4 regions of the Zooshikella ganghwensis genome follow, and region 2 is predicted to be linked to each of the others. Evidence: predicted binding sites of a transcription regulator. Region 2 holds the regulator's gene; each other region holds the start of a gene.
The links. The regulator sigma-54, encoded in region 2, starts transcription at its own class of promoters, with help from an activator protein. The targets are predictions, from matches to a motif close to TGGCACNNNNNTTGCTNT.
Positions count from the first base shown of each region.

Region 1: glnA (glutamate--ammonia ligase) is a predicted target of sigma-54. The motif match lies at 4,650-4,667, and genes of this name have one in related genera.
Region 3: KHS79_RS14080 (PEP-CTERM sorting domain-containing protein) is a predicted target of sigma-54. The motif match lies at 3,827-3,844, and genes of this name have one in related genera.
Region 4: glnK (P-II family nitrogen regulator) is a predicted target of sigma-54. The motif match lies at 3,120-3,137, and genes of this name have one in related genera.

Region 1 is NZ_JAEVHG010000022.1:53,184-59,215, reverse strand. It holds gene ntrC (nitrogen regulation protein NR(I)) at 1-931, opposite strand, end outside; gene glnL (nitrogen regulation protein NR(II)) at 918-2,012, opposite strand; gene KHS79_RS22000 (DUF4124 domain-containing protein) at 2,340-2,951, opposite strand; gene glnA (glutamate--ammonia ligase) at 3,114-4,520, opposite strand; gene thiI (tRNA uracil 4-sulfurtransferase ThiI) at 4,994-6,032, shown strand, end outside.
Region 2 is NZ_JAEVHG010000002.1:418,992-425,023, reverse strand. It holds gene rapZ (RNase adapter RapZ) at 1-773, opposite strand, end outside; gene ptsN (PTS IIA-like nitrogen regulatory protein PtsN) at 956-1,477, opposite strand; gene hpf (ribosome hibernation-promoting factor, HPF/YfiA family) at 1,446-1,754, opposite strand; gene KHS79_RS05705 (RNA polymerase factor sigma-54) at 1,878-3,431, opposite strand; gene lptB (LPS export ABC transporter ATP-binding protein) at 3,621-4,346, opposite strand; gene lptA (lipopolysaccharide transport periplasmic protein LptA) at 4,351-4,866, opposite strand; gene lptC (LPS export ABC transporter periplasmic protein LptC) at 4,850-5,431, opposite strand; gene KHS79_RS05685 (KdsC family phosphatase) at 5,480-6,013, opposite strand; gene KHS79_RS05680 (KpsF/GutQ family sugar-phosphate isomerase) at 6,010-6,032, opposite strand, start outside.
Region 3 is NZ_JAEVHG010000009.1:140,205-146,236, reverse strand. It holds gene KHS79_RS14090 (sodium-dependent transporter) at 125-1,474, opposite strand; gene KHS79_RS14085 (substrate-binding periplasmic protein) at 1,795-2,529, opposite strand; gene KHS79_RS14080 (PEP-CTERM sorting domain-containing protein) at 3,105-3,737, opposite strand; gene KHS79_RS14075 (SGNH/GDSL hydrolase family protein) at 4,481-5,569, shown strand.
Region 4 is NZ_JAEVHG010000018.1:106,648-112,679, forward strand. It holds gene KHS79_RS20510 (family 20 glycosylhydrolase) at 1-517, opposite strand, end outside; gene KHS79_RS20515 (secondary thiamine-phosphate synthase enzyme YjbQ) at 632-1,063, opposite strand; gene KHS79_RS20520 (ammonium transporter) at 1,211-2,458, opposite strand; gene glnK (P-II family nitrogen regulator) at 2,506-2,844, opposite strand; gene KHS79_RS20530 (accessory factor UbiK family protein) at 3,443-3,781, shown strand; gene KHS79_RS20535 (YifB family Mg chelatase-like AAA ATPase) at 3,955-5,481, shown strand; gene KHS79_RS20540 (putative bifunctional diguanylate cyclase/phosphodiesterase) at 5,487-6,032, opposite strand, start outside.

The DNA of each region.
Region 1 (6,032 bases), on a different contig from region 2:
TGGGGATGTGAATACGAATAACATTTAAACGATGAAATAAGTCTTCGCGAAATAAACCCTTAGTGACGAGTTTTTCTAAGTTTTGGTGAGTCGCTGCGATAATTCGAACATCTACTCTTATCGGCGTGTGGCCGCCAACGCGATAAAATTCACTGTCGGCTAGCACTCTCAGTAGGCGGGTTTGCGTTTCTGCAGGCATATCGCCAATTTCATCTAAAAATAGTGTGCCTCCATTGGCTTGTTCAAAACGACCTTGCCGTTGTTGGGTTGCACCTGTAAAAGCCCCTTTTTCATGACCGAATAACTCTGAGTCCATCAAGTCCTTGGGAATTGCTGCCATATTCAGTGCGATAAAGGGATGTTGTGTTCTAGGACTGTGGCGGTGTAGGGCTTGGGCAACCAGTTCTTTCCCGGTGCCCGACTCCCCGTTGATTAATACGGTGATATTTGATTTTGATAAACGTCCAATTGCCCGAAACACCTCCTGCATGGCAGGTGCTTCACCAATAATCTCAGGTGTAACAGGTACCTGCTCTGGTGTTATGTTCGGCTGTTGCTCATGGGCATGGGCTACAGCTCGCTTTACCAAGTTAACCGCTTCATCCACATCAAAGGGTTTGGGTAAGTACTCAAAGGCTCCTCCCTGATAGGAGGCAACAGCACTTTCTAAATCTGAGTGAGCGGTCATGATAATGATAGGAATATGAGGAAATTGACCGCTGACGTTGTTTAGAAATTCAAGTCCATCTGTACCGGGCATACGGATATCACTAATGATAACTTGAGGCTGATGGCGTCGGAGTTGAGCCAGTGCGGCATCAGCAGATGAAAAGCTGCTCACAATATAGGTTTCCCGTTGTAAAGCTTTTTCCAACACCCAACGGATAGAGCGGTCGTCATCAATTATCCAGACGTGATCATTTGTGTTCATGGGCCGATCCTTGATGATGCTCAAAAGGTAAATAAATCGTAAAGGTTGTGTTGCCTGGCTCGCTGTTGCAACGTATAAGCCCTTTGTGCTGGCTGACAATAGCCTGGGCAATACTCAACCCAAGTCCAGTGCCGTCAGCTTTACCACTGACCATTGGGTAAAAAATGGTATCAATGAGAGAGGCTGGTATGCCTGGACCATTATCATGAATGTCAATCTGGCAAACTAAACGATGACAGATACTGGCAATAGTGAATTGGCGAACAATACGGCTGCGTACAATCAGTGTGCGAGGCTGTGATTGTTGACTGGTTTGAAGTGCCTGCAACGCATTATGCATGATATTGAGGACAGCCTGGATAAGCTGTTGTGCATCCCCAGGAAGCTCAGGAATACTGGGGTCATAGTCGCGAATAACATCAATACACCCTGATGCTTCTGCGCTGATTAGATTGCAAACATGTTCCAGCACAAGGTGGATATTGATGGGATTCATTTGCGGAGGGCGCATGGGACCTAGCATCCGGTCTACAAGATCCCTTAAGCGGTCTGCTTCTTCAATAATAACCTGAATATATTCTTGCAAATCAGCGCTCGGCAGCTCTCTGGAGAGGAGTTGAGCTGCACCTCTAATGCCACCAAGGGGATTTTTTATCTCATGAGCTAAACCACGAACTAAAAGCTTTGAGCTTTCTTGCTTGGCGAGAATGGATTCCTCTTTGGAGATACGCAGTAAGCGGTCTTTAGGAAATAGCTCAACAAGCAGTGTACTGGTATCCGTCAAGGCACTAGGGTCAGTGATGGGGGTAATGGTGTAGTCCAGAATCAGCTGTTGTCCATTAAAGAGTGTGAGTTTGGCCTCTCGTTTGGTGAGTGGGTGAGCGCTGCTTAAGGTTTGTAGAAGATTCGCTTGAAACTCATCAGCATTTCGGAACAGATCTTCTAAAGCTTTATGCTGAATACGTTGCCCACTGACCGCTAACAGCACTTCTGCGGCATGGTTGATGTAACTGAGTTGTAATTGGTGGTCAATTACTACCACTGCAGTCGTTAAATTATTAAGAATTGTTAGGTTATCCAAGGTGATTTGTTGTATTGCTAATAGGTTAATGGGCACTTCATATTTAAAGGTTCAAAGCCAACCAAAATTTGCCCGTTAGTAACGCAAAATTGGGGCCAAAAAGGTTATTAAGAGATAAATACTTATAACAAATTTTATTTTCTGGTTGCAGTAGTTGGTGAACTTCATGCGTTTCTAAGTACTAAGTGGTTTAGCAGCAATGATACGCAGTTGTAATGATAAGCTGATTGGACAAAGGCAGGCTGTCAGTGCTGAAATCATCCTTGCACTATTTTAGTGCAAGGATGCATTTTTGCGAATGGTTTCGATAGATTATCTTGCTTGATATTAGCTACCACTATTATTGCTGGGGGCTGGGGCCGGAGTTGGGGTGGGCTTAGGTTTATTTTGGGGGTGGTTAGGGTTTTGAATGCTTGTGCGCTTAACATGTACTGTGGTGCTGGCAGATTGAATCTCATTACCTTTGCTATCAAAAAGCTTTACTTCAATAGTATGCGTTCCTCTTTCAACATTACTTATTGAAAAGCTGAGTAGTTTTTGTTTTGCGCCCTTGGATGCGCCATCCAGAAAAACCTGTGCCTTATGACCCCGCTTGAGGCGAGGAGAGGTTTTTGCTGTTACTTTGAAATTGCCCGGGTCACGGATGGTTTCATTATTTTTAGGTGAAGTAATGGTAAATGAGTCATAGGTAAAGCTTTCGCTGTCATCTTGTGATGTATCTTTTGAGCTTGCAGCTGGTTTGGGGAGAGAGATAGTTGTTACAGGCTTGACGTCAATTTTTTCAGGGTTTTTGGTTTTAGGCTCATCCGTAAAAATAATATTGCCTTGTTCATCAGTTTCTTTATAAATCTTGTCTGCACCTGTCAGTAACAAGAGGCAACAGCTTAGAAAAGCGATTGTTTGTAGCCCTTTGCTCACCACTTTATTTATGTTGTACATAAGCGTTCTGTCCTAGATGGGGATTTACCAGTAATTATAACGATGAACCATATCAAGGACGTGTCAAGGAAGAAGAGGAGAGCTGAACAGAAGATAAGCTGTATCGTATAAAAAGGGCTACATGATAGTAGCCCTTTTGCAGCATTGTTTCTAAAAGCTGAATTACACGCTGTAGTACATATCAAACTCAAGAGGGTGAGTGGTTTGAGCTAAACGCTCACACTCAGACCGTTTAAGGTCAATGTAGCCATCAATCAGGTCATCACTGAACACACCACCTTCTTTTAGGAACTCACGGTCTCTGTCTAAAGCAATCAATGCTTCTTCAAGACTTGTTGCAACGGTTGGGTATTCTGCCGCCTCTTCTGGAGGTAAATCATACAAGTCTTTATCTGCAGCATCCCCAGGGTGAATTTTGTTACGGATACCATCAAGACCAGCCATTAGCATTGCAGAGAATGCTAAATATGGGTTTGCAGCAGGATCAGGAAAACGAATTTCAACACGGCGTGCTTTTGGACTATTCACGTAAGGAATACGGATAGAAGCAGAGCGGTTACGTGCAGAGTAGGCAAGCATAACAGGCGCTTCAAATCCTGGTACTAAGCGCTTATAGGAGTTAGTAGCAGGGTTAGTGAAAGCATTGAGTGCTTTCGCATGCTTGATAATGCCGCCAATGTAGTAAAGGGCTGTTTCAGAAAGGCCAGCATAGCCATCTCCTGCAAAAATATTTTCGCCTTGCTTGGAGATTGATTGGTGACAGTGCATGCCACTACCATTATCGCCTACTAATGGTTTCGGCATAAAAGTAGCGGTTTTACCATAGGCATGCGCAACATTATGTACGCAATATTTGAGGATTTGCACTTCGTCAGCTTTGCGTACCAGTGTATTAAATTTAACGCCTATTTCATTTTGGCCTGCAGTACCTACTTCGTGGTGATGAACTTCAACGGCAAGTCCCATTGCTTCCATTGCAGAACACATGGCTGTCCGTAGGTCATGACAAGAGTCAACCGGTGGTACAGGGAAATAACCACCTTTTACTTTGGGACGGTGACCAATATTACCGCCTTCAAAGACTTCAGATGACGCCCAGTGTGCTTCTTCTGAGTTGATGTGGTAGTTACAGCCAGAGATATCGACTTTCCATTTCACATCATCAAACACAAAAAACTCAGGCTCTGGGCCAAAGAATGCTGTGTCACCAATGCCGGTAGACTTCAGATACTCTTCGGCACGCTTGGCAACAGAGCGCGGGTCACGATTGTAACCTTGCATGGTGGCTGGCTCGATGATGTCGCAGCGAACGATTAAGGTTGTTTCATCAGTGAAAGGGTCAAGTACAGAACTGCTGTCATCAGGCAACAGAATCATGTCTGATTCATTGATTCCCTTCCAGCCAGCAATGGATGATCCATCAAACATCTTACCTGATTCAAAGAACTCATCATCAATTTCACTCACAGGCATTGAGACGTGTTGCTCTTTACCATGTGTATCGGTAAAGCGAAGATCTATCCACTTAACTTCGTGTTCCTTGATAAGGTTCAGCGTATGCTCTGACATTGCAATTCCTCCAGAGGGGTATACCCAGCGGGACACTGCTATTGTTATTTTGCAGAGTTGCCCGTAATGATTTTGGCTACTCAGTTTAAGTAAAACGCGAACAGCCCCCATAAAAAGATGTTTACCTTGACAGCAATTAGTGTGCCATTCAGATAAACACCCTTATTTGGTGAGTAAATGCACCAGAATTGGGGGTGAGTCGATTCACTATATGCACAAACTTAGTGCAATATATTGATTTATGCACTTAAAAAGTGCTTTTTTAAACCAATTGGCTATTTAATGATTCACGGATGATCCATTCCTTGGCCGAGAGTGAGCGTTATCAGAGCACTCAATGCTCGAACATACAATGAGTAGCATGTGTCTTCGGTGTTAATGAAAAAATACAAGATAGATTAACGGTGCTGATAATAGCCAGATTTTGTATAATGTTTTGCTACATTTTTATTGACCATCCATGAATTTTGCCCATGAATTTTGTTGTAAAGATCTTTCCAGAGATAACCATTAAAAGTAAGCCGGTTCGGCAGCGCTTTGTTAAGCAGCTAAGACGTAATATCCGAACCTTATTACGGCCTATTGATCCTGGTATCGATGTGACGGGTACATGGGACAAAATCATTATATCTACTGAACAGCAAGACAAGCAGGTATGTCGACAAATTAGAGAGCAGCTCCAACATACCCCCGGCATTTGTCATATTTTGGAAGTCGTTGATTTTCCTTTGGTTGATCTAGATGACATTACTGAAAAAGCTTTTCAAGTAATGGGTGAAGCCATACGAGGCAAAACATTCTGCGTTCGTTGCCAGCGTAATGGACATCATGAATTTTCATCAATTGAGGTCGAGCGTTATGTCGGTGGTGGGCTATTGCAGCGTGTGCAAGATTGCTCTGTTAAACTCAAAAACCCTGACGTTACTGTACGTATCGAAATTCATCATAAACAGCTGTATATCGTTCGTGAAAGGCACCTTGGCATTGGTGGCTACCCATTAGGTACGCAGGATGCTGTCTTGTCTCTGATTTCAGGTGGGTTTGATTCAACCGTTTCTAGCTTTTTGACAATGAAGCGAGGTGTCCTCACCCACTTTTGCTTCTTTAATTTAGGCGGTCATGCTCACGAAATAGGCGTTAAGGAAGTTGCTTATTATCTTTGGAGCAAATATGGTGCATCCCACCGTGTGAAATTTATTACCGTGCCTTTTGAGGGGGTGGTGGAAGAAATACTCACCAAAGTAGATAACTCCTACATGGGCGTTTTGCTCAAGCGAATGATGTTGCGTGCTGCTGATAAAGTCGCTGAGAATCTGGATGTTCATGCACTGGTAACAGGGGAGGCTATTTCTCAAGTCTCCAGTCAAACCTTACCTAATCTGGGGGTTATTAATCAGGCTACGGATCGGCTGGTGCTGAGACCTTTGATTACAATGGATAAGCAGGACATCATTGATACTGCCGCCAGAATAGGTACAGAAGAGTTTGCGAAGCATATGCCTGAGTACTGTG
Region 2 (6,032 bases):
TAGACCGAGCGGTGATGCCCGCCGGTGCAGCCTATGGCAACAGTAAGGTAACTTCGATTGCAGGCTTCAAAGCTAGGTAACCATTTCTCAATAAACTTATAAATATCCTCAAACATCACTTCAACTTGAGGTTCAGCCATTAAAAACTCTTTAATGGGTTGATCTTTACCCGTGTACTGTCGTAAATGATTCACCCAATAAGGATTGGGTAAGCAGCGTACATCAAAAATATAGTCTGCATCATTAGGGGCACCTTTTTTAAAGCCAAAGGACTCAAATAAAAGGGCAATACTATTGTCCTGTTTACTGGCTACACGTTTATTAAATATATCCCGTAAATCATGCAGGGTAAGTCCGGTAGTATCCATTGTGAGATCAGCCAGGTTAGAGATAGGGTCTAAAACCTGTTGTTCAGCTTTAAGTGCTTCAGCCAATGAACAGTTATGGCTGCTTAAGGGATGTTTTCGCCGAGTCTCACTGAATCGCTTTAATAGCTCTTCATCATCAGCATCAAGATAAATAACTTCTGCATCAACTTGCTGCTGCTTAATTCGGTTAATTATTTCCGGAAAGCGTGATAGCTCTTGTCGTATATTTCGAGCATCAATACTTACAGCTACTCGGTCTAAATACGCCTTTTGCAGCTCTTTCGCTAAATCGGGAAGTAAAACCAGGGGTAAATTATCAATACAGAAAAAGCCTTGATCTTCAAGAACATGTAGTCCCGTACTTTTGCCTGAACCTGATCGACCGCTAATGATAACAAGTTTCATACGACTTTAATCTGTACCCTGGTAGTGAGTCGGCTTTAGTTAATTGCGCCATATTATTATTACACAGCAAGTATAGTGTACACCAAAATGACAGCTTCTTGTTGTAGCCAAGCTACAATGAAGTCCGTCATTTAGTGTAAATAAAGACGAAACGCTAAAATAAGTTGGTTGTGTGTGGCTTGTTAATTGGGAAGAGGAGCAATAGCAAGCTCAAAAAGCTCATGGTTGCTTTGAGCATTACGTAACCGGTTTCTGAAGCTGGCATTTTCAAATCGTTCGGCAACAAGTTGCAAAATCGCCAAATGCTCTGAGGTGGCTTCTTCAGGGACTACAAGTGCAAAAATTAGGTCAACAGGGTGATTATCCATAGCATCAAACTCAATAGGTTCACGCAGTTTTAGTAAGGCTGCCATGGGTTTATCACAGTTAGTTAATCGGCAGTGGGGCAGGGCAATACCTTTGCCAAATCCAGTGCTGCCCAATCGCTCTCGGGTAATAAGACTATCAAAAAGTTCGCTAGCACCTATGCCTGGCCGGAATCCGGCCAGGATATCTGCAATTTGCTCTAACGTTCTTTTTTTGCTGCCACCCTCAACATCACAAGCGGTGCACTCCGGGGCAAGAATCTGTTCGAGTTTCATTGCGTTTTTACAGTCTCCAGCAATCGCCAGTTTAACGGGCTCCTGCGCCCTGTAAACGGTCAAGGTTTTTCTCTTTGTGTTTTAGAAGTTGACGATCCAACCGATCGACAAGCATGTCAATCGCTGCATACATGTCCTCAGATTCCGCTTCAGCGCGAATATCTGCACCTCGTGTATGTAAAGTGGTCTCAGCTTTTTGTCGAAGTTTTTCGACACTTAAAGTGACTTGCACATTGGTAATGTTATCAAAGTGCCGCTCCAAACGCTCAAATTTATTGATGACATATTGGCGCAGCGGATCGGTAATATCAACGTGGTGACCACTAATGTTTATTTGCATGCATCGATCTCCTAGGTGATCCGATTTACAGTCTATCAGTAGAAACTGTGTACTACTACTGACTCCACACTCCCCTCCTTGAAAAGGGGCTAACTGGGGTGTTTGTCACCCTATAACGCTTTTTTACACCAACCGTTTTCGCTCGTTAGAAGGTGGAATAGAAAGTGATTCTCGGTACTTGGCGATAGTTCGTCTTGCCACTTTTATTCCTTGTTCTTCCAGAAGCTTGGCTATTTTACTATCTGATAAAGGTTTTCGTGCATTTTCCGCCGCAATCAATTTTTTTATGATGGCTCGGATTGCTGTTGATGAGCACTCTCCACCCGATGATGTACTAACATGGCTGGAGAAAAAATACTTCAGTTCGAATATACCACGAGGGGTGTGCATATATTTTTGAGTAGTTACTCTTGAAATGGTTGACTCATGCATACCAACCGCTTCAGCAATGTCATGAAGCACTAAAGGCTTCATGGCTTCTTCACCATACTCTAAAAAGCCTTTTTGATGCTCAACAATACAGCTGGCTACACGCATTAATGTTTCATTACGGCTCTGCAAGCTTTTAATGAACCAGCGGGCTTCCTGAAGGTGATTTTTAATGTAAGTATTATCAGAGCTACTATCTGCACGTTTGACTAATGAAGCGTAGCTGGCATTGATGCGAAGACGGGGAGTGGCATCCGTATTTAGCTCTACAGTCCAACGATCACTTCTTTTTTGGACAATAACGTCGGGAACAATATATTCAGAGTTCTCGTCTTGAATAACAGAGCCAGGCCGTGGATTTAAACTTTGTATTAGCAAAATCGCTTGCTTTAACTGCTCTTCTTTCAACTTTGCTTTTCGCATAAGTTGATTGTAGTCGTGATTGCCTAATAAATGGAGATACTTTTGGGTAATTAGCTTTGCTTCTTCCAGAAAAGGTGTGTCTGCACTGAGTTGCGTCAACTGAGTTAACAGGCACTCTTTTAAATCACGCGCGGCAACACCAACCGGGTCAAACTGCTTTAATAATCGGTGTACAACAACCACTTCGTCCAGGTCAATTTCTAACTCTGGATCAAAGCTTTCATGAATATCCTCAAGGCTACAGGTTAAATAGCCGCTTTCATCCACAGCATCAATGATTGCTATTGCAATAAGTCGGTCGTTATCACTTAAGGGGGTAAGGTTAAGCTGCCAATGTAAGTGCGACTGAATAGTTTCTGCTGTACTGTTTCTGGCGGTATAGTCAAAGTCTTCATCGGAGCCGGACGATGAGTTTCCAGTCGAAGGAGGTAATGAGTCATACACATCCTCCCAGGCAGTATCTACCGATAGTTCAGAAGGGATTTGCTCAGCCCATTGGTCTTCATAGAGTGAATCACTGCTTTCGTTTTCTTGATCTTGGGAAGAGGTGTTGGCTGTATCAGTGCTGTTGTCGTCACTACTGGAGTTTGAGGAAGCTTGTTGAGTAAGCTCATTCTGATGTTCATCAGAAGAGTCACTGGACTCGCTATTTGAGCCAGTATCAGAGGTATCTTCAATAAGTTCTAGCAAAGGGTTTGAGTCTAGGGCTTGCTGAATTTCTTGTTGCAAGTCAAGCGTAGACAACTGAAGTAGTTTAATGGCCTGTTGCAGCTGGGGGGTCATTGTCAGCTGTTGGCCCATTTTTAAAACTAGGGATGGCTTCATAGTTAGTTGATTTACCTACACTGCAACAAAGCAAATGCTAAAGTTTATCTATTAGTATGCCACTAACATTACCTGTCGTTGTGGTGAAATAATGCTGCCACATTAATTATTCAGTAAACAGTGAGTGATAATGATGAGTGGCCGCATCTCATACATTAACACATTATATGCGCGACCAGGCTACTTGTCTTAGATTTTGAATTGATGTCCAAGATAAACATCCTTGACTTTTTGGTTGGCCATTACATCACTCGCTGTACCTTGAGCGATTATTTGTCCTTCACTTACTATGTAGGCTAACTCACAAATATCAAGTGTTTCTCGAACATTGTGATCCGTAATCAGTACACCTATGCCTCTTTCTTTTAAGTGAGTGACTATCATTTTTATATCATTTACTGAGATGGGGTCAACCCCAGCAAAAGGTTCATCCAGTAGAATGAAAGAGGGTTCAGTCGCCAGTGCACGAGCAATTTCAACTCGTCGACGCTCACCACCTGATAAGCTCATACCCATACTATTTCTGAGGTGAGTGACATTAAACTCTTCAAGCAGATGGTTAAGTTTTTCTTCTCGTTGTTGACGATTTAAGTCTTTACGGGTTTCCAAAATACCCATTATATTTTCGCTGACGGTCAGCTTGCGGAAGATAGACGCTTCTTGTGGTAAATAACCAATTCCTGCACGTGCCCTGCCATGCATGGGTAGATGTGTAATATTGTGTTCATCTATTTGCACTTGACCATGATCTGATCGAACCAAGCCAACAATCATATAAAAAGTGGTTGTTTTTCCCGCACCATTTGGACCAAGTAGACCAACAATTTGACCACTTTCGATATGGAGTGAGACTTCTTTGACAACTTGACGACCTTTATAGCTTTTGGCCAGGTTTGTGGCTTGTAGAACGGGCATAGAGTTACTTCGTCTTTGTAGGTTGCAGGATCATCTCAACACGTTGCTTGCCGCCAGCTTTTGAAGAGTCGCCTTTAGCATTCACAGTTTGGGTTTTCATGTTATAGTCAATACGCTTGCCTGTGAACTTATTGCCTTCCTGAAATAATTTAGCATTAACAATAATTTCAACTTTTTCTTGAGGAATCATATAGTTGATTTGCTTGCCATAGGCGCGAATCAGTTCTTTGTTAGGTTCAGGCTTTTCTTCATAGTGTGCTGGGCTACCCAGAGCAATCACTTTGTTGATATTTCCCTGTTTGTCGGTATAAATGGTGACTTTGTGACCAGTAATTTTTATGGTGCCTTGAGTAATGACAACATTTCCCGTCAGTATACGCACACCATCTTTTTCGGCATTAGCACTATCAGACTTTGCGTGAATTGGTTTTTCTCTATCAGCAGGTAAAGCCCAGGCTGTTTGCTGGCTTATAAGGCTAAAAAGTAGTCCTAGTGTGAAAAGGTTAATCCTGCACTTCATATGTTCCCCTAACATTGGATAGCAACTCCACACGCTCCTCATCTAAATATGCATTCATGCCGACCGCGTTTACAACTGAGTTGTCAGTTTTAATGGTTACTGGACGTTTGGTTTTCGCTTGATTTTGTTCTGCGTAAACAGTCAGAAACTCTGTGGTTATAATCATGCCAGGATTTCCAGTTGTTTTCTGTTCCCTAATTACGACATTATCCCAGAGTTCCATCACATCTCCACCAGGAAGTATCCTTCCTTGCCGTGAGGTCGTATGCCAGTCGCTACTTTGTTTTCGCGTAATCAAAATATCAGGCTGATCAATCAGTGAAATATCATTATGAGGAAAGTGACTTACTTTCTCAGCAACAACAACGTAGTCTTGCTCACCTTTTGTTGTATATTGGGTAATAACAGGAGACTCCATAAAAACATCTGGAGAAACTGCAGTATTTTCTTTTTTATCACTTTTAGGTGCGGTTAAGTTAAATGCATCTGGCTGGTTTAAAAAAGTAAACAAGCCATACCCCAGTATGAGTAATAATGTCAGTGTAGTAATACGTTTTAAGCCCATGGTGAACAAAGCTCATAGCGTTAAGAAGTCAAAGACAGTTGCGTCATGTTAACAACATAAGTAAGGAGCTAGCTGGGCATCAAGCGTACCTTGGCTTGCCATTATAAACTCGCATACTTCTCTAGCAGCTCCAAGTCCACCAAGCTGTTGGGTGACACCAGCTGCATAGTGTTTTACCGTTGGATTTGCATTAGCAACGGCTAGGCCCAGACCAACATAACGGATTGCAGGGAGGTCGGGTAAGTCGTCTCCTAAATAGGCCACTTGTGCAGGTGTGAGTTCAAGCTGTTCAAGGATTTCTTTTAAAACGACCAGCTTGTCTTCACGCCCCTGATAAACAATATCGACACCAAGTGCAGCCATACGCTGGCTGACAACTTTGGATTTTCGGCCAGTGATAATAGCGATTTTGACCCCAGTTTGCTGCAAAAGTTTGAAGCCTAAACCATCCAGAGTATGAAATGTCTTAAATTCCTGGCCGTCTTCTGTAAAGTAAAGTCGACCATCAGTCAGTACCCCATCAACGTCACATACCAGCAAACGAACCGCAGCGGCTTTTGTGGCTAAATGCTGTAAGTTCATACTACACCTGCGCGTAAAA
Region 3 (6,032 bases), on a different contig from region 2:
AAAAGTCATGTTTTATTATTGATGAGTGGGGCCTGCCCAACCTTTCCAACTCCGCAGTAACACAAACTGAGAAGACCTATCAAAAGCTTAGATGAGCAGGCTGCAGGATATCCTTACCTTTCAATTAAAATAAGGTATTTACGATTACCAGAATAATGAGTAGTGGACATACTACACGGACATACCATGGCCATATTTTCCAGAATACTCCTGTCATTAATTCCGGATACCCCTGCTTCAACTCTGCAATCACTTGTTGTCTATTCCACAGCCAAGCGCCCAAAATACAGGTCACCAAAGCCGTCAGTGGCTGCATATACTCCGTTGATACAGCAATCACCAAACCAAATAACTGCTGAAAGTTAAAAATGATAAGGGTGCTGATCAATAGCGCCAACAAGCCCAGTCCCCAGGTGATAAGGCTCCGCTTTTGCTTTGTTTTCTCTTGAAGCAGGGCAACGGGTACTTCAAGCATTGATATCGATGAGGTTAACGCCGCTAGGGTCATTAGCAAGAAGAACGCTACTGCTAATATACTGCCTATGCTGCCCATTGTTTCAAACAATGAAGGAAGTACGGCAAAAACCAGTGTATCTGAGCTCAATAACTCACCGTTTTCGCCATAAATCTGAACACCATGATTCATGGCTACAAACATCGCTGGCAGAATCAATAAACCAGCAATAAAGGCTACAGAAGTATCAATAGCAGTGACTTGCATAGCCATTTTCGGAATATGCTCTTTTTTGGCAAGGTAAGAGCCATAAACCATCATGGAGCCACCCCCTATGGTGAGCGAGAAAAAAGCCTGACCCATGGCACTGATTAACAGCTCAGAATCCCAAAGTTTATCCATATCAGGAATGAGATACATAGCCAGCCCTTGAGAGGCTCCCGGTAATGTCAGCAAATATGCAATAAGCGCAGCAAACAGTATAAATAATGCTGGCATCAGCCGTTGAGACCACTTTTCAACACCGTCACGTACACCACTTTGCACAATGGCAATGGTCAAAATATAAAAGACGGCCGCCGCTGTAAGGTTACGTGAAGTGCTAAAGTCGGTAAGCCACTCAGCAAGTGAGGTTAGCTGCAGTATGTTCGCGATGGGTGCCAGCATATAACATAAAAACCAGCCCGCCACGATGCAGTAAAATGTCATAACCAAGGTTGGCACAAGAATAGTGCCTAAACCCGCTATACTTGATAGCCATAAGCTGACACGACGGCGGTCTAACATGCGTAAGCTATCCCACGGGTTGGAACGGCCAAAACGCCCAATCGTAATTTCTACAACCAGCATGGGATAGGCAAGTAACGCTATCAGTACGATATACGCTAATAAAAAAGCGGCTCCACCATTTTCAGCAGCCCGAGTTGGAAATCCCCAGATATTACCTAAGCCGACTGCTGCGCCTGCTGCAGACATGACAAACCCGAACCGGCTTTTAAACTGTTCGCGCACTTCACCCACAACTTCAACCCTATTTGCAATGAAAGCATTTGCTAACAATTAACCACTAAAGACGTGGCAAGTTACCATGTAACAAACAAAATGCAATGACATACGTTTATAGATGTCAGCTTAAAGGTATGAGCAAAGCATCAGGTGAGCGAAGTTATTCACAGCTTTTTATACAGGTTATCCACAGCACGATATAAGCCCCCCCTCAACAAAGGGTCTCTCAATATCAAGTGAATATACATTTTACGAGAAGGAAAAAACGCTCCCTCTTACATCCTTAAAACTATAAGAGGGAGAATCATTGCTACTTTTTTAGGAAGGAATAACAGTTATAAGTAGCTGTTGATTATTTTTTCGATGCTTCCATTTTGCTCCATGCGCTTTAAGGAAGTATTTAATTGATTAATTGTGTCATCGTCAGTAAATTTATTCATGGCTAACCAAAGACCACTACTATTAAATGTATAAACAACAACCAAATCTTCTAATTTATGGCGCTTCGCAATAAATGGACCTGACAATGAACTGGTTGCCCAAGCATCAATCTTGTTCAGCTTAATTTTAGTAGCATTGACTACATCATTTTGAGCCTTTTCTACTTTAATGCCTTTCTTTTCTAAAAATTCAGAAATAGCATCATTTTCATAGCTACCAATACGGTATTTTTTCATATCCTGTAAGCTAGTTACTTTGATACTAGATCCTTTAGGGGCTAATAAGATCCATTCTTCTTTAAATAAAGGACCAACCCATTTAAAATCTTTTTCCCTTTCTGGGGTACGAAAAGCAGAATAAATTCCATAGTTTGTTTTCTTGACTGCTTTTTGATAACCACGATCCCAGCTTGAATATAAAGTCAGCTCCATATCTACATTGGCACGATTGAACATTTCACGAACAATCTCAGTGGCAAAGCCTGTTACTTTATCGTTCTTACCAAACGTACTGTAGGTAACTGTCATATTGAGTGGAGGAAATGGTTCTGTCACCAATTGAATAGTCTGGGCATTAGCTATCCCACTCAATAAAAACAGAAAACTCAGTGCTATTACTTTAGATCGCATATCTTAGTCCCACATGCTAGCGTACTAACAACCTTAAATTTGATAAGTACCTGCTTATCAAAACTTAAAACCCATTCATCATTGCCCATAAGATACTCATTAACCGCAATTACCACGTAAGCATCTTATGTTCAAATGACAATTAATAAGGTGGATACCCTTTATTTAAGGGTAGAGAGCTTCACCGACATCTATACTTTTAAACCAGCAAAGCTGATGAAATTTGCTACTCATTTTGCTGGCGCCTATTTTTACCGGAAACAGTTCACATTTAAATGAGCAAGGCCCGTGATTTAATTATGTAATTTCCGAAATGAAAATGGTTAACCACGCAGGAAAACCAATAAATGTGACAAACATCACAACTATATTTGATTTTATATAGCAATTGGCAATAAAGACGATATCAATAACTTTAGTGCACCAAGCCTTTGCTAATACCACTTGTATACTTAGCGAAAAAATTATCCCACCTTAATTCTATTATGACTCACTGTCTCTATAACAAAAAAACCCGCCGTTAAGCGGGTTTTTTATGCAACATCATCTCTGCGGTATATACAGCGCCTCAGGAATTACTTCTTTTTCCTAAGGGTAAGGCCTAGTAATCCTAGTCCTAAAAGCACTATAGGTGCAGGCGCTGGTACAGGTTTAGGTGGCTTGGGTGGTTTAGGAGGCTTTGGCGGTTTGGGCGTATTATAGGCAACAGCTGTTACCTTCAGAATCATGTCATCATAGTCACGATCAATACTGCCACCATCATCATTCAAACCTATGTAGTAGCTATTCTGCCCTGCATAGGCAACAAAGAAAGATGGTTTAAATGAACCTGCGCTGTTATTGGAACCATTTTTAACTGTTCCCTTCGGTGTTCTGAAATTGAAATTCAACCACCCAGCATCAGACAATACTTCAGTAATTTGCGTACCCTTTGCTGTAGATTTATTTACAAACTGCCCACCAATAGAGCCAAATAAATTACGCCACGAGGCTTCATAGCCTAGGTACGTGTAAGTCAGTTTCACTGCTGCAGTTGCTTTTAAATTAGCCCCTTGAATAACGGACATTCCAGGTCTGGTTTCACCAGTATTAGGATTATGACTACCTGGTAGACGCGTTGTCACCCCACCTTCAACAGAAAGTAAGCCTGCATGTGCACTTCCAATGCAGCATACGGCTAAAGCAACTGCACTCACGATTCTTTTCATGATTATTCCTTGTTTACTGCTTAAAACGACTTAATCTACTGTTTATTAGTTAACCAAATAATCAGCATATTTTTCATTGCGATTTCTGATAAGCAATCTAGATGCCACATTCAGGAACATTGGCTAAAAAAAGAGTTAACTAAAAGGAATAATCTTAGATATGCATACAAGCCATTGGTATTAAAGCAAAAATTTTTCTCTTATTAATTACCTTATTTAGATAATAGCTACCCAAACTGCCTAAGGGTTGAATAGATAGCTGTTAGATGTATTAAAACTGTAAAATCAGTACCCAAATAAAAACTAATATAAGTAGTTCATTTTTGCCATATTGATCACAAAAAGCTTTCTTTATTAACGAAATACCATGTTTCTGAATGTTTTTTAATCAATATGCAGCTTTTTCACTTGTAAAAAATATCAACATTTATCTTAAACAAGGATTACACTCTTTAATCCTATTCAGGCATATTCTCTAATACTTAGAATAACGCTATAAGACACTTACATAAATAATCAATAATTTGTTAATAGTTCTCATTTAATGTAATTTGTCATGAGGGTATATCAAAAACCCACATCTTAGTCATGGAAGAACAAGACATTTACTAATCAATTACAAAGGAGGTAATAACTTACGGAGTCTTTTTTACCCAGCAGCTTATATTTTAAACGCAATTAGAAGCGTACCTTAGAAACTAACCTATTTTCATAACTAACAATAACTACATAAATTTAACAATATGAAAAAACTAATACACTTCCTGCTTATTATTACCGCAGCTACACTTCTGAACTCCGCTTTTGCAGCACAACCAACAATTAGCCGTATTGTTGTTTTTGGTGACAGTTTAAGTGATACCGGGAAAATGTATCAAAAATCCTTAAAATGGATACCTTCTAGCCCACCCTATTATGATGGTCGTTTTTCTGATGGACCAGTCTGGGTTGACTACCTGAAAAGTCAATTAATGCAAGATAATATCCCAATATCCATTATCAATGAGGCAGAAGGGGGGGCAACAGCAGCCACATATGACATTACAGATAGTCCTGTAACACTTTTCATAAATACACTCAGTAATGAGCTCTCACAATTTCTTAGCAAAGATTACTTTAGAACTGGTGATTTGGTCATAGTTTGGGCAGGTGGTAATGACTACTTAAATCAGAAACAAGAAAGTGTCGATACAGTTTTATCCGCTATAGATAACTTGCTCAATCACGCCATAAATAGTAATGCTAGCCAGGTCATAGCATTTAACCTACCTCGATTAGATACTACACCACATGCTCACAAAAAACTTCCTGGAAAGTTAAGTGAACTTGCCAAGATTACAAGAGAGCATAATAACCGCTTACTTCAACTCATAAAAAAATATGACAATGAAAAGGTTAAAGTATTTGATATTGAGTCATTATTAGATCATATGATGAGCAACCCTGAACAATATGCATTAACAAATACAACACAAGCCTGTTATACAAAAGGATATGTGTGGAGACCTTTTATTAAAGGTAAAAACACAATGCCTTATATTGACGATTATCATTCAGACTATTTATCCTTGAAACCAATGGATCAAATGTCAGCCGAAGAGCTAGCACTACTGTTTCAAAACCCAGCATTCACAAATAACCCGATGCTTCAGGATGCTTTACCACAGATACAGACTAAAAAATCTGGCCCCCAGCGAATTGAACCTGCAGGTGATGCACCAGAAAGTTGTGATGGCTATTTGTTTTGGGATAAAATTCATCCAACGACAGCAACACATAAAGAGCTAGCAAGTAAGTTTTACACTTATTTGTTTGAGCGCTCCATGCTGTAAAATTTATGAGGCAAAGCAGTTTCTTTCAAAAGATGCTGATATTACTCCTCAAGCATTATCCTCCACTTGCAAACCTAGCTGTATGGGTTTGCTTCAAGATGAAGCGCCAAATTAGTGAAAACTAATCTTATTATATAAATTGAACTTTTAATAGTAACAAGTATATTTATATATTTCTACAACCCCCTTCATCAATTTAAAAAGCAGCAAGACTAAATAAAGGATTTACTTTACGTTTGTTGAAGTAGATTTAGTTTTATAAATTCTAATAAATTTAGTTATTCTTTTCTATTGTTAATTAAATTAGTCTTTCGTCCTGTTCATACTCTTCATTAACAGACGGTGCTGATATACTCTTCGCGAATGATTTTTAGGCTTTGTTACCATCGCTCTTCACCCCAGTCATTTAGTTTATCTAAACTCCTGGGGCTTCATCGCTCGGTGGCCTCGCCTAAATAACCCT
Region 4 (6,032 bases), on a different contig from region 2:
TATGATCTGCAATAACGACATCGTTAATCAGAATAGGTTGGCTATTCTTACTGGGAACAAGATAAAAACCCGCAGGTGCATCTGATTTACTGATTGCCCAATACTGTGCGGTTAGCTGAACTGTCAGCGCTTCGCCAATACTTATGCCTGTAAATCTAGATTTTGGCTCAATATAGAATAAATCACCATTAACATGTTTAATGGAAAGCGTGTCATTAGGCGAATATGCTAGTATTTCTCGTACAAAGTTAAAATAGATACGCCAGTTTTGGTGGGTTAAACTTTGGCTACCATTATTCTTTATGGTTAATTTTGCTGTAAAACTATTTGCACTGTCTTGTAAGTTATCAATTACTTGCCAGTGAATGCTTATATCGTCAGTAGCGTTTTTTATATTTGAATTGTCAGCTGAAGTTGAGAGTGAAAGAAAACTTAGTGGAATAATTATAAATAAAGCTTTGAGAATGTATTCGTACTTTTTTAGGCACTCTATAAATCCATTTGCCCTTATATTCATAATTTCACCTATAGGTCATTTTTAGACTTATTGTAATGATTTATTCATTACAACTTAATTATTATACCTATAAGTAAACTATTTTATATGCTGAAACATTACGCCTATTTTAAGCTACTTGTCGAAACTTTCTCCAAAAAGCGTTGCTACAATTCGATGACTACTTCCATGGGTATGATGTTCTCCAAGATAAATGCCTTGCCAGGCACCTAAAGCCAACTGCCCTTGTGAAACAGGCACAACCAACGAAAAACCTACCAGTGAGTTTTTTAAGTGCGCTGGCGTCGCATCAGCGCCATGACCTCGAGACTGAAAGTGTTCAGCATTTTCGGGTACTAAGTAATTTAAGTGTGACTCAAAATCAGCTCTGACTGAAGGGTCTGCATTTTCATTAACCGTTAAAGATGCCGATGTGTGCTGCATAAACAAGCTCAATAGCCCTACCTTCATCATGCTTACTTCTGGTAGCTCATGTAAAAGCTCCTCAGTCACTATGTGAAATCCTCGTTCCCTTGGTGTCAGTTGAACAATTTTCTGTACCCACATAAAAACCTATCCTGACAGATGAATATGAGCACCTAATAAAAAAGGAGGCATTAGCCTCCTTTTATAATAACTAGCTTAGTAGCTGTTATTATTGCCTCAAACGATCATTAATGATGATTCATTAAAGGCCATCCCATATTCACAATTTTATTTACTGGTAAATTCAGGATAGGCTTCCATACCACACTCCGCAATGTCGGCACCTTCGTATTCTTCCTCTTGACTGATACGAATACCCATTATTTTCTTCAGGAAAAACCACACCACAAAGCTACAGCCAAAGACCCAGGTAAAAATCGTCACGATCCCTAGTAACTGCTTAAGCAATGTTGCATCGCTATTAGTCAGAGGTACAGCTAATAGACCCCAAATACCAACCACACCATGCACAGAAATAGCACCAACTGGGTCATCCAAGTGAAGTTTATCCAAGGCTACGATAGAGAACACCACCAGTAGACCACCAATGCCACCAATTAATGTTGCACCTAGTGCTGATGGTGTTAAAGGTTCAGCGGTAATTGCTACCAAACCTGCCAGCGCACCATTCAAAGCCATGGTTAAATCTGCTTTACCAAACAGTAAACGAGCCGTTACCAATGCTGCTATTACTCCACCCGCAGCGCCAGCATTTGTATTAACAAATATTTGGGCAACCGCATTAGCATTTTCGATGCCTGTCAGTTTGAGCTGAGAGCCACCGTTGAAACCAAACCAGCCCAACCACAATACAAAGGTACCCAACGTCGCAAGAGGCAGATTCGCTCCAGGAATGGCATTCACCTCACCTTTCTTTCCATATTTACCATTACGTGGTCCCAGTAAAATGACAGCCGCGAGTGCAGCTGCAGCACCACACATATGCACTACACCAGAGCCAGCAAAATCTTGAAACTTAGCTTCTTGCAAAAAGCCACCACCCCATTTCCAAAAGCCTTGAACGGGGTAAATAAATCCTGTTAGTACTACCGCAAACATTAAAAATGCCCACAGTTTCATACGCTCTGCAACAGCACCAGAAACAATGGACATTGCAGTTGCTACAAAGACAACCTGAAAAAAGAAGTCAGAACGTGCCGCATAATAAGTTGACCCCTCACTAGATAATACAGCTTCTGCTGTATGCTCATCACCGATGAGTGTCCCTAATACAGGTAAAATACCACCTGCAGCATCTTCTCCTGGATACATAATGGCATAGCCACACAACAGGTACATTGTGCATGCTACAGCGAAAAGTGCGATATTCTTGGTTAGAATTTCGACGGTATTTTTAGCTCGGACTAAACCAGCCTCTAACATGGCAAAGCCCGCAGCCATCCACATGACTAGTGCACCACATACTAGAAAGTAAAACGTATCGAGCGCATAAGACAGTTGAGTTAAGTTTTCCACAATCAGCCCCCCTTTTAGGCTTTAAATAACGTTACCCGGTGACACGCTCAGATAGCATCCGTCCCTGTCTCACCAGTCCGAATCCTCACTGCCTGCTCAAGGGCAACCACAAATATTTTGCCATCGCCAATTTTTCCCGTATTAGCCGCACTTGATATCGCTTCAATCACTTGGTCCAGCATCTCGTCACCAATCGCAATTTCAATTTTGACCTTAGGTAAGAAATCCACAACATACTCAGCCCCTCGATATAATTCGGTGTGACCTTTTTGTCGTCCAAATCCCTTCACTTCAGTAACTGTAATACCTTGAACGCCAATCTCAGAAAGGGCTTCTCGCACATCATCTAACTTGAATGGCTTAATGATTGCCGAAACTAATTTCATTTTAATCTCCTGCAGTTTTATGTCTTGCCCATGGGGGGGCTGGGGCAAGTTATTTATGCAATTTATATAAGCCTAACACCTAAATACAAGTAGATTTATAACCCTTCACATAACTTAGCGCTAACAGCACAAGGCTTCCTTTGCCAAACCCCCTTGTTCCATCAACATCAAGTGGTTATTGATTCGTTTCCTACTCGTACACTCAGCAGAGATAAATAAAGTCATCACATAAAGCTGAGCACTTCTTGAATAAGCATATGTTTAACAACAAGTGACCAGCAGGATATGTGCCATCTATAAAATTCATACTTTTATTTCAAGGAGTTAGCCGATATTTATTAAGCCAACAAGAGGGGGAGAAGCAGAGAATATGCACCAATTTGGTTCAAGCTAAAAAGCTTTGCTCTTTTTATGATCACTCAGCTCTATAGCTAATAATTTGAAGAGGTATAGCCTGTGCCATGCACTCTAAATGATCAGCTACACATAGTTTCTTGCAACATGACTATGCTAAAGTAACAACGCATTCATTACTGCCCTGTAGCATAAGTAACGTATGTTTCCTTAATCGTGCACACTCAACAGAACAGGCTTAAGCATGATCAACAAAGCATTTATTCAATCTCTTAGCGAACAAATCAGCGGCACTGTTGGTGAAAAAGTGCAGCAGCTTATGTCAGGTGAAAAGCCACAAATTCAAAAAGACCTTGAGAATAATATTCACATCCTTCTGCAAACGGCTTTTGCTAAATTAGACTTAGTAACAAGAGAGCAGTTTGAAGATCAGCTGGCGGTATTACAACATACCCGAGCAAAGCTGGAAGCGCTTGAAAAGAAAGTTGCTGCCCTAGAAGCACACCTAGCCTCAGAAGAACAATCAACACTTATTATTGAAAATGCTTCTCAACCTTCATCGCCAAAAGAAAAAGACCATTAATTTGGCTTTAAAAACTTAGTAAAGCGTTTATTAAACTCTCTCAAACAGCCACTAATTCACATTTTTTTGTGGCTATTTTACGAGTTCACAGTCTTTCATCCTCCTATTAGCAGTCTCACTGTACAAAATTTAAACTACCCTCCTCTTTATTAGTGAGCCTGCAAGGATGATTTATGTCTCTGGCTGTTGTGTATACACGTGCTCAGTTTGGTATTAATGCCCCTCTTGTTACAGTTGAAGCCCACCTTTCAAATGGCCTACCTGGCTTGGCTATCGTGGGCTTACCAGAAACAGCGGTTAAAGAAAGTAAAGACCGCGTGCGCAGTGCCCTTTTAAATACGCACTTTGAATTTCCTGCCAAGCGTATCACTATTAATTTAGCGCCGGCCGATCTTCCAAAAGAAGGCAGCCGCTTTGACCTAGCTATTGCTTTAGGTATCTTAGCTGCCTCAGGACAAATTGCCCCAGCCAAACTGGTAGATTATGAATTTATTGGTGAGCTTGCTTTATCTGGAAAGGTTCGCCCCGTCAAAGGTATTTTACCCGCAGCCGTTCAGTGCCAGCTCAGCAATCGAAAACTTGTCATTCCTGAAGAAAACTGTGCAGAAGCCAGTCTTGTTAAAAACTGTACTTTGTTAGGCATTAACAGCTTAAACCAGCTTTGCCAACACTTGCAGGATGACGAGGTGATTACACCATTTACTGCAAGTACTGCAAGCTATACACTTACTCAATCAAAGACCTCCTGTGATATTGCAGAGGTAAAAGGACAACCTCAGGCAAAACGTGCTCTTGAAATAGCCGCCGCTGGTGGCCACAACCTCCTGTTTTTTGGACCTCCTGGAACAGGAAAAACCATGCTAGCCAGCAGATTGCCAAGCATTATGCCTCCCTTAACAGAAAAAGAAGCACTGGAAGTCGCAGCAGTTAACTCAATCTCTCAAAAACCTCGACCTATTACCGAGTGGCTAAATAGAAGTTTTCGAGCACCACATCACACGGCATCTGCGATAGCTATGGTGGGTGGAGGCAGTAGCCCCAAACCAGGAGAAATATCGTTAGCTCACCATGGCGTTTTATTTCTTGATGAGCTACCAGAATACGACCGAAGGGTATTAGAAGTCCTGCGTGAACCAATGGAGTCAGGAGAAATAGTGATTTCTCGTGCTAGCCGACAGGTGACTTATCCTGCCAGGTTCCAGCTGGTTGCAGCAATGAACCCTTGTCCCTGTGGATACCTGGGTGATAGTCGTCAAGCATGCCGCTGTACTGCTCAACAAATAAGCCGCTATCGTCGTAAACTCTCTGGCCCATTACTGGATAGAATTGATATGCATATTGAGGTTGCCGCATTGCCAGATAGTTTGCTTACTCAACGTGCTTCACAACTAAATGTAGAAAGTAGTTCACAGGTTCAGCAACGTGTAATAAAAGCAAGAGAGCTACAAATAAACCGACAAGGAAAGGCGAACAACGAGCTAAGTGCAAAAGAAATAGAGCAATATTGTTCGCTTACTGGAGATGCTCAGCACTTGCTTAATAATGCCTTGAAAAAGCTGGGCTTATCTGCTCGGGCTTATCATAGAATATTGCGAGTATCTCGTAGTATTGCTGACTTAATGGAGAGTGAACAGTTACAAGTGAGTCATATCACAGAAGCTTTAGGCTATCGAAAACTGGATCGTACCGTTTCAATGTAAAAGAGTTAAACTATACAACCTACTAACTCATCAGTACTACGTTCGCAAAATGTGGTAATGGGTACTGGAGGGCTGTAAAAAAAACCCTGAAGCTGATCACAACCCATTTTGGTCAGTACATCAACTTGAGCCTGGTTTTCGACACCCTCCGCCACAACACTTAAATTCAAATTATGCGCTAAGTTAGTAATTGCCTGAACTATTACTGCATCATCAGTATTTGAATTAATCTTACAAATAAAACTTCGATCAATTTTTAAGGTTGATATCGGCAACTGTTGTATATGTGCAAATGACGAAAAACCTGTACCGAAGTCATCAAGTGAAAATGTAATACCCAGCTTTCCTAGTGCACTCATTGCCGCAGCAACTGCTGCTTCATCTTGCATCATGGCTGTTTCAGTGAGTTCAAACTCCAAACATTGCGGAGGCACATCAAACTTTTCCAAAGCATGAGAAATCACTGTAAATAACCTGGCATCTTTAAATTGTTGAAATGATAAGTTAATCGCCATACTGACCTGTTCACCACAAACGTCGATTAACTTTAA